Regions from separate parts of the Pseudomonas sp. WJP1 genome, predicted to be linked through region 1. Evidence: riboswitches for the same ligand, from Rfam matches in the RefSeq annotation. Region 1 holds a riboswitch; each other region holds the start of a gene.
What was found. A riboswitch is a leader RNA that binds a small molecule or an ion and turns the genes downstream of it on or off. The one in region 1 is predicted to bind cobalamin.
Positions count from the first base shown of each region.

Region 2: it holds a riboswitch for cobalamin, as region 1 does, so the genes downstream of both, OH720_RS14075 (ABC transporter substrate-binding protein) here and OH720_RS18840 (CbtB domain-containing protein) in region 1, are expected to answer to the same signal.
Region 3: it holds a riboswitch for cobalamin, as region 1 does, so the genes downstream of both, cobO (cob(I)yrinic acid a,c-diamide adenosyltransferase) here and OH720_RS18840 (CbtB domain-containing protein) in region 1, are expected to answer to the same signal.

Region 1 covers NZ_CP110128.1:4,206,092-4,209,361, forward strand. The annotation lists gene cobW (cobalamin biosynthesis protein CobW) at 1-938, opposite strand, end outside; cobalamin riboswitch at 1,038-1,249, opposite strand; cobalamin riboswitch at 1,427-1,651, shown strand; gene OH720_RS18840 (CbtB domain-containing protein) at 1,774-1,968, shown strand; gene OH720_RS18845 (CbtA family protein) at 1,980-2,684, shown strand; gene OH720_RS18850 (cobalamin biosynthesis protein) at 2,681-3,094, shown strand; gene cobM (precorrin-4 C(11)-methyltransferase) at 3,178-3,270, shown strand, end outside.
Region 2 covers NZ_CP110128.1:3,099,382-3,102,651, forward strand. The annotation lists gene OH720_RS14070 (FecCD family ABC transporter permease) at 1-733, opposite strand, end outside; gene OH720_RS14075 (ABC transporter substrate-binding protein) at 742-1,755, opposite strand; cobalamin riboswitch at 1,900-2,094, opposite strand; gene OH720_RS14080 (DUF1624 domain-containing protein) at 2,128-3,270, opposite strand, start outside.
Region 3 covers NZ_CP110128.1:1,837,964-1,841,233, forward strand. The annotation lists gene OH720_RS08400 (PQQ-dependent sugar dehydrogenase) at 1-154, opposite strand, end outside; gene OH720_RS08405 (hypothetical protein) at 222-806, opposite strand; cobalamin riboswitch at 959-1,192, shown strand; gene cobO (cob(I)yrinic acid a,c-diamide adenosyltransferase) at 1,276-1,887, shown strand; gene OH720_RS08415 (cobyrinate a,c-diamide synthase) at 1,884-3,266, shown strand; gene bluB (5,6-dimethylbenzimidazole synthase) at 3,263-3,270, shown strand, end outside.

The DNA of each region.
Region 1 (3,270 bases):
AAACGGGTGCCCACGCCCTGAATTAGCAGGCGCATCGGTTTGTTCGGAACCGCGGCAAAGCCTTTGACGCGCAGGATGCCGTGCTGCACCACCAGTTGGGTCAGCGCATCCATCAGCAGGCTTTCGTCGGATGCCGGCAGTTCGATGGAGATCGAATCGAAAGCATCGTGGTCGTGATCGTCTTCGCCTTCATGGTGGTGGTCGTGATGGCTGTGGCGGCTGTCGATGTGTTCTTCGGAACCGGCGCCGAGGCCGATCAGCACGTCCAGCGGCAGGCGACCGCTACTGGCTTCGATGACTTTCACCGCTGGCGGCAGTTCTTCGGCGACTTCCAGGCGCACGCGGGCCAGGTCTTCGGGGCTGATCAGGTCGGCCTTGTTGAGGATCACCAGGTCGGCGCTGGCCAGTTGATCGGCGAACAGCTCGTGCAGTGGCGATTCGTGATCCAGGTTCGGGTCGAGTTTACGCTGGGCGTCGACTTGATCCGGGAACGCGGCGAAGGTGCCAGCCGCCACTGCCGGGCTGTCGACCACGGTGATCACCGCATCAACGGTGCAGGCACTGCGGATTTCCGGCCACTGGAAGGCCTGGACCAGGGGTTTCGGCAGGGCCAGTCCAGACGTTTCGATCAGGATGTGGTCGAGATCGCCGCGACGGGCCACCAGTTCGCGCATCACCGGGAAGAACTCTTCCTGTACGGTGCAGCACAGGCAGCCGTTGGCCAGTTCGTAGACGCGGCCATTGGCTTCTTCTTCGGTGCAACCGATGGAGCACTGCTTGAGGATTTCGCCGTCAATGCCCAGCTCGCCGAACTCGTTGACGATCACCGCGATGCGGCGGCCCTGGGCGTTGTCGAGCATGTGCCGCAGCAAGGTGGTTTTGCCCGAGCCGAGGAAGCCGGTGACGATGGTGACGGGGAGTTTGGCCAGTGTTTTCATCGGATGCCCTTTGGCAAGGTGGCGGGCATACGGGACGAGAACCGGCAACGCACAAGCGCGCCGGATGCGTTCGCCACCGGATCACCCCGCCCGGTTGTAGTGAGAATCTGTATCGAGGCAGGTCTCCTGGCTGACGGCTGGCCAGTCATTGGACTGGCGGTTGCTGCGCCTTCCCGCGCGCGCCATGGCTGGCGCATGCAGTGGCATGGCAGAAACTGAACCGTTCACAGTTGCGGGGGCAGCCGCGGCATTGACCGCGTTCCCTTCTTAGCTTCGACAAACGCCGAAGAACCTCGAAAGCGCAAGGCTACGCATGGTATCGGGGCGGGTCAATGTTCACATGATTCCTGCGGTGCGCCCTTCGCGAGCAAGCCCGCTCCCACAGGTGACCGCATTCCAATGTGGGAGCGGGCTTGCTCGCGAATGGAGCGACTCGGTCCCGAGTTGAGAACCCTTGCCAATTGACGCCCCACCCCCGCCCATGCTCTCCTACGCATCTTGTTACGGGTGCCCTTCACAGGGTGAAACGGGAAACCGGTGAATCATGTGCTTTACTTCAGGCCATGTCAGTCCGGTGCTGCCCCCGCAACGGTAAGCGAGCGAAGCGTCAGATCCACTGTGCCACTGCGGCATGGGAAGGTGACGCTTGCAGGTTCAGGCTAACACCTGCGCCCCTCGTGAGCCCGGAGACCGGCCCGCAACACAAAGTGAACAATACGATCACTTCAATCAACAAACCCGCGGTGGGCGGGCGCTGTTCGGACTTCTGCGCGCTCGGTCGTGCGGGGCTCTGCTTGCGCTCTTATTCCCCGCTGACAGAACAGAGGGAAGCGCCATGTCGATCATCAGCAGCACCGGCCACAGCAATACCGCCAGCACCACCACTACCCTGTCGCAACGCCTGACCGCCGCCGTTTGCGCGTCGATCCTCGGCGCGTGCCTGGTGTACTTCGCCGGTTTCTCGCACATCGAAGCCGTTCACAACGCGGCTCACGATACGCGCCACAGTTCCGCGTTCCCGTGCCATTGAGACCTGCCGACATGATCAAGCGTATTGCGCAAACCGCGGGGTTCACGGGGCTGCTGGCCGCCCTGCTGCTGACCCTGCTGCAAAGCTTCTGGGTTTCTCCGCTGATTTTGCAGGCCGAAACCTACGAAAAATCCGAACCTGCGGCGGTTGAAGTCCACGAACACGCCGCGGGCGTCGCGGCCCACACCCACGACGGCGAAGCCTGGGAGCCGGAAGACGGCTGGCAGCGCGTGCTGTCGACCACTGGCGGCAACCTCGTAGTGGCAGTCGGCTTCGCCCTGATGCTCGCCGGCCTCTACACCCTGCGCGCGCCGACCAAGACGTCCCAGGGCCTGCTCTGGGGCCTGGCTGGCTACGCGACTTTCGTGCTGGCGCCGACTCTTGGCCTGCCCCCTGAGTTGCCGGGCACCGCGGCTGCCGATCTGGCGCAACGCCAGCTCTGGTGGATCGGCACCGCCGCCTCCACCGCTGTCGGTATCGCCCTGATCGTGTTCAGCCGCCATTGGCTGATGAAAGTCCTTGGCGTAGCGATTCTCGCCGTGCCTCATGTGATTGGCGCACCGCAACCGGACGTGCACTCGATGCTCGCTCCAGAGGCACTGGAAACTCAGTTCAAGATTGCTTCGCAGCTGACCAACGTGGCGTTCTGGCTGGCCCTGGGCCTGATCAGCGCCTGGTTGTTCCGCCGCAAAAGCGATGGCCAATACCACGCATGACTGACCTCAGCACAGCGCCGACCCTGGTGGTCGGCCTGGGCTGCCAGCGCGGCTGCCCCGTCAGCACGTTGCGGGCACTGCTCGACCAGGCACTGCAGGCGCACCGGATCGAACTGCATCGGATCAAGGCCCTGGCCAGTATCGATTTGAAACGCGACGAACCGGCCCTGAACGAACTGGCCGAACAGCTTGGGTTAGAGATGCGGTACTTCAGCAGTGAACAATTAGCAGCTTATCAACCGCACCTCAGCCACCATTCGCAGATCGCGTTCGAGCGTACCGGCTGTTACGGCGTGGCGGAAAGTGCCGCCCTGGCCCTGGCAGAACAGTTGGCCCAGTCGCCGGCAAAATTGCTGATTCGCCGACAAAAATATGCCCAGGCCACCCTCGCCTTGGCCGGCGCCGCGTAAAATCCCCGATAATCCGCGCATTCGATCATGAGCAATCTTCATCTGAAGCCTTGCCCAGCCCCCATTTTCAACAGGAACCTTCGATGACCGTCTATTTCATTGGCGCCGGTCCCGGCGACCCGGAACTGATCACCGTCAAGGGCCAGCGCCTGATTCGCAGCTGCCCGGTGATCATC
Region 2 (3,270 bases), 1.1 Mb from region 1:
CACAGCTGATCAACAGAAATTGCACAGGCCGTACCGCAATGCCGAGCGAGGCCGCGGAGTCGGCGCCAAAGGTGAAGGCATCCAGTGCACGGCGGTGCCACAGGCACACCGCAAGGCCGGCTATTGCAACCGGTACGGCCAGCCACACCGAGGGCCAGCGCACGCCGCTGAGATTACCGAGCAACCAGAACATGATGCCGCGCGCCTGTTCGGAGCTGGCCGACTTGGTGATCAGGAACGCGGTGAGCGCATTGAACAGCTGCGACCCGGCGATCCCCGCCAGGATGATCTGGCTGGTGCTGCCAGGCGAACCGCTGGCACGGCCCAGCAACACAACCACGGCGAAAGCGGCGACGGCACCGGCAAAGGCCCCGACCGACATCGAAATCGCCCCGGCCCCCAAACCCAGCAACGCCACCAGCACCGCACCCGTTGAGGCCCCCGCGGAAATACCGAGCAGGTAGGGATCGGCCAACGGATTGCGCAGCAGCGATTGCAGGATCACCCCGCAGGTCGCCAGGCCCGCCCCGCACGCTGCCGCCACCAGCGCGCGAGTCAGGCGGTAGTTCCAGACGATGCCTTCGTCGATGGGATCGAGGGCATACCCGGCCGCCCACAGTTTGTTGGCCAGCACCTGGAACACCACACCGGGTTCGATGGGCGTTTCACCGATGGCCACACCGGCAATCACGACCACAAGCAGCATCGCCAGCGCCAGCAGAGCGCGAATCAGGGTCGCGGTCATTTTGGCAGGTCGTAGCGGTTGATGGCCGTTGCCAGTGTTTCGAGACCGTCGAAGATTCTCACGCTGGCCTGCATGGCCATGGCGTCGAGAATGATGATGCGGTTGTTTTTCACGGCGTCCATGTTGCGGGTCACGGGATCGCTGCGCAGGAAATTCAGCTTCTTTTCATAGTCGTCAGCCGGGAAACGACGGCGATCCATGCGGGCGATGACCAGGAACGTCGGGTTGGCCTTGGCGATGGTTTCCCAGCCAACCGTTGGCCACTCTTCGTCGGACTCCACTACATTGCGCACGCCCAAGGTGCCCAGCATGAAGTCGGGAATGCCCTTGTGCCCGGCGACGTAGGGATCGATATCCAGGCTGGCACTGGAAAACCAGACCAGCGCGCTGGTGTGCGTGAGGTCTTTGTCCTGCACCGCGGCAATGGATTTGGCCAGGCTGGCCTGCAGTTGCGCGTTCAGTTGCTGCCCGCGGGCCTGCACATCAAAAATCTCGGCCAGCTGGGTGATGCTTTTGTAGAGGCTGTCAATGCGGAACGGCTGCAGGCGGGTGCCGTCGGCGCCCACCAGGTTGTCCTTGGACTCGCAGTCCGAGGGCATGAGATAGGTTGGAATCTGCAGTTCGTGAAACTGCTCGCGGGTAGCGACGGCACCTTGCGGGCCGACCATCCACTCAAGCTCGACGGCGACCAGCTCCGGGCGTTTGCCGATCACCGACTCGAAACTCGGCTCGTTATCGGCCAGGCGTTCGATCCTGTCGTTTTGCCCCTTGTACTTGCCCAACACGTCATTGAACCACAGCGAAGTACCGACCAGTTTGTCACCGAGTCCCAGGGCGAAGAGCATTTCAGTGCCGGCCTGGCCGATCGTCACAGCACGCGCAGGGGCGTGGGCGAACGTCAGCGTGCTGCCGCAATTCTCGATCGTCAGCGGGTAATGGGTAGGGGAGGCGTAGGCGAGGGCAGAAAGACCCAAACCTGTGACGAGGGCGAAAAAGCGCGGCAGCAGCATGATGCAATCTCCATTTGAACCGTACACGCAGCGAGGGTGCAAGGTCTGGAAAACACATCATCGAGCGCTGCTGAAAAAGCAGCGCAAGGCCGGTCACTTGAGTGACGCGCGCGCAAGGATGTCCTTCCCGGACACCCCGCCGGTTAGTGATTGTTGCGGCCGGCAGGTCTCCTGACTGATGCGTCATGGCATGCTCCAGCCTTCCCGGGAATCGATCCCAGTGGCAGTTCAGGAGCAGGCTCGGCACCTACAGTTGCGGGGGCAGTTCCGTTTGATGCGATGGCAGCATCTCGGATTCCCTATTATTCCCATTTGGGAACCGGCGGCGGCATGGTAGTCGATCATGCCGCCCGAGGCGAACCCATCGCCTGATCAGAAGTATTTGAGCCAGCCGATATCGCGACGACGGGCCTTCAATGCAGCGAACCAGCGCACCGGTAGATACAGCATTGCCGCAAGGAGCACGGCCGTCAGCCACACGGCCCCTATGCCGTCGAAGCCGAAGTAGTCGCCCTGGTTCAGGCCGAACAACGCCACGCTCAGCACATACAGCATTTTCAGCACATACAGATGGAGCAGGTAGAAGAACATCGGTGCTGCGCCAAATACCGCCAGGATGCTGATCCACTGGCGTTGCCGGGCCCGCTCGAAGCCAAGCAGCAGCAACAGCCCCACACCCAGCGTCAGGCACAAAAACAGCAGGGAAGGTGGGTATTTGGTGATGTTGAACACGCTCATGAGGGTGTGGGTGGTGCTTTCATGCACCACCCACTGCGCCTCGCCATAACCGTTGACCAGGCGCAGGGCGATGAAGCCGATCAATGCGCCGGCCCCGGCCAGCAACAGGTAGCGCTGGCGCACGGGGGCGGAGGTTGAGCGTGCGAACCAGGGGCCGATGCCGTAACCCAGGGCGATGACCCCGATCCACGGCAGCACGGGGTAGGAGGTACGCAAACGCAAGTGCTCGCAGAATTCGATCCAGCCGCGATCATGCAAAATCGCCCAAGGCAGGTGCAGCGCCGATCCGGGCAGGAAGTGCAGGGGATCGAGCAGGTTGTGCCCGCCGACTATGGCCAGGCCCAGGACACAGAGGATGGGCAGAGGCAGCCAGACCAATACGGCGAGGGCAATCATGCTGACGCCAATCGCCCAGATCACCTGCAGGTAGATCACAGTGGGCGGGAACTGGAAGGTCCAGGCGAAATTCACCAGGGTGAACTCCAGCACAACCAGGAACAGGCCACGCTTGAACAGGAACATCGACGGCTTGCCCTGGTGCTTTTCACCGTACAGGAAGGCTGACAGGCCAGTGAGAAGAACGAACACCGGCGCACAGAGATGGGCGAGCGTGCGGCTGAAAAACAACGTCGGCTCGGTGCTGTCGATGAGCATCGGGTCGGTGACCTGGCGGTGCAGGAAGAACGTTTCGCGCACGTGATCCAGCAGCATGAAAATGATCACCAGGCCCCTGAGGGCATCGATGGACATCAGGCGTTGGCTCAGGCTGGTGATGGG
Region 3 (3,270 bases), 2.4 Mb from region 1:
GGGCGATGTTCATCGTCGGGAACAGTGTCTTGTTCGGTTCCGGGAGCTTCGGGGACGGCCCGGTGCCGTCGATGACTTGCAAGCGGGCGGTTTCGCCACAGGCGGCGAGCCCTCCCGCTAATGCGATAACGAAAACCAGCTGGGACGTGCGCATTGCTGACCTTCCCTATGAATGAAGTGGCTTAAATCATAGAGAAGCGTGGCAGCCCGATGGTTCAACCTCAGCCGCGAGCTTCCTTGAGCAGCACGGCAATACCGGGGTGATAGTGGCCGGCTTCATTGCGCAATTTGCGATAGGCATAGGGGAAATACCAGGCCACGGCGCAGCAATGCTCCTTTTGCAGGTCATCGACCATGTCCTGGAGTTCTTCGGGGGTGGCGCCTTGCTGGCTCTTGTGCGGTGCGACGAACAGGCAACCGATTTTCAGGTCGCTGGCGTAGCTGATTTTCTTTGCGTCGCCAGTGATGTCCTGCAGGGCCTGGGTCAGGTTCAGGCTGTTGACTCGCGGCCAGCGTTGGGTGGTCTGCAGCCAGGCGCGTGCTTCGGTCGTGGCGATAAACAGATCGGCGCGGCCATTACGTTCGCCTTCTTCGGTCTGTTTGCGCGTGGGCGATTGTTGCAGCGTGATCATTTCGGCCATCCATGCCGCGGCGGATAGCAGGCCCAGGTTGGCTTTTTCGTCGAGCCAGTAGGGTGTCTCGCTGTCGCCGCGCACGGCGTTGTAGCGGTCGATACAGTCGAACCAGCGTTCCAGTACCGGACGCAGGAATTCCAGCTTCGGATTACTGATGATCATGCCTTGCATGGGGTTCACCCTTGTTATTGTGTTTTGAGGTCGTGGCTATTTGATATCACTGCTGCCAGTGTGGCGCAAGATTGACGTCATTTTATTGATCGGTGGCAGTTATTCGTTGTGGCACCGCGTCTTCAATTGACGCTCCATCCCCAACCCTCTAACCTTCGCCGCTTGTTTCAGGTGCTCTGTGGCTTGGGTCGACAGAGTGAAACAGGGAAGCCGGTGAGTGAGCGCTTCAGTCGATGAAGCCCTGCGATCCCGGCGCTGCCCCCGCAACGGTAAATGAGTGAAAACTGCGTCTGAAGCCACTGCGTCGAACATCGATGCGGGAAGGCGCGCAGTCTGGCATCACGCCGCTCATGAGCCCGGAGACCGGCCTGATCCATCCAAGCGGCATCACGGTGGGCGATGCCAGGCTTCTTGCCGTCTATTCTTGTGCCTGCCCGCCGTTAATCCTGCCTCAACGGAGAGCTCCCCCATGTCTGATACCCCTGATCGTGACGAACGTCATCTAGCGCGCATGCTGCGCAAAAAGGCCGTGATCGACGAACGCATCGCCAATTCCCCGAACGAATGCGGCCTGCTGCTGGTGCTGACCGGCAATGGCAAGGGCAAGAGCAGCTCGGCGTTCGGCATGCTTGCGCGTGCCATGGGGCATGGCATGCAGTGCGGCGTGGTGCAGTTCATCAAGGGGCGCAACAGCACCGGCGAAGAGTTGTTCTTCCGACGCTTCCCCGAGCAAGTGCGTTTTCATGTGATGGGCGAAGGCTTCACCTGGGAGACCCAGGACCGCCAGCGCGATATCGCCGCTGCCGAAGCGGCCTGGGCAGTGTCGCAGCAATTGCTGCGCGACCCATCGATCGGCCTGGTGGTGCTGGACGAACTGAACATCGCCCTCAAGCACGGCTACCTCGATCTCGATCAGGTGCTCAGCGACTTGCAGGCCCGCCCGCCCATGCAGCACGTGGTGGTCACCGGTCGCGGCGCCAAGCCGGAGATGGTCGAGCTGGCCGATACGGTCACCGAAATGGGCATGATCAAGCACGCCTTCCAGGCCGGTATCAAGGCGCAAAAAGGCGTCGAGCTGTGAACCAGCCTCGACATTGCCCGGCGGTGCTGATTGCCGCGCCGGCGTCCGGTCAGGGCAAGACCACCGTGACCGCCGCGCTGGCCCGGTTGCATCGTAACCAGGGTCGCAAGGTGCGCGTGTTCAAGTGCGGCCCGGACTTTCTCGATCCGATGATCCTCGAACGTGCCAGCGGAGCGCCGGTGTATCAGCTGGACATGTGGATGGTCGGCGAGCAGGACAGTCGTCGCCTGTTGTGGGAGGCCGCCCGCGACGCCGACCTGATCCTGATCGAAGGCGTCATGGGGTTGTTCGACGGTACGCCGTCCAGCGCTGACCTGGCGCGGCATTTCGGCGTGCCGGTGCTCGCTGTGATCGACGGCACCGCCATGGCCCAGACCTTTGGCGCACTGGCCCTGGGTCTGGCGCGCTACCAGCCGGACTTGCCGTTTGCCGGCGTGCTGGCCAACCGCGTGGGCACCCTGCGCCACGCGCAACTGCTCGAAGGCAGCCTGACCGAAGGCCTGCGCTGGTACGGCGCCTTGTCCCGGGAGACCGGCATCGAATTGCCGAGTCGACACCTGGGTCTGGTGCAGGCCAGTGAGTTGAACGATCTTGATGCACGCCTCGATGCGGCGGCCGACGCCCTGGCTAGCAGTTGTGAAGTCGCGCTGCCGCCGGCCGTGGAGTTCGCCGCGCCAGATGTAGTGATGGTCGAGCCCTTGATGGCTGGCGTGCGCATTGCCGTGGCCCGCGACGAAGCGTTTGCCTTTACCTATGGCGCCAGCCTCGATTTGCTGCGGGCGATGGGCGCCGAACTGCGGTTTTTCTCGCCGATCCGTGATGTGGACTTGCCGGAGGCAGACAGCCTGTACCTGCCGGGCGGCTATCCGGAATTGCACCATGTGGCGCTGTCGCAAAATACCTCGATGTTGGCCGCGATCCGCGCTCACCACGCCGCCGGCAAACCCTTATTGGCCGAATGCGGCGGCATGCTTTATTTGCTCGATTCGTTGACCGATGTCGAGGGGGCGCGTGCAGAGCTGGTGGGTTTGTTGAAGGGTGATGCGGTGATGCAGAAGCGTCTTGCTGCGTTGGCCTTGCAAGCGGTTGAACTGCCGGAAGGGTCTCTGCGTGGGCATACCTATCATCATTCGTTGACCATTACCGAGCTTGAGCCGATTGCGCGTGGTCTGAGCCCTAACGGCGGGCGCGGGGCAGAGGCGGTGTATCGCGAGGGGCGGATGACGGCCTCTTATGTGCATTTTTATTTCCCGTCCAATCCATCGGCGATAGCTGCTCTATTTGTGCCTGACTGTGCGGACGCCATCGCGAGCGGGCTCACTCCTACAGTTGATCACCTAACCCCTGTGGGAGCGGGCTTGCTCGCGAAGAGGCCATGACTGA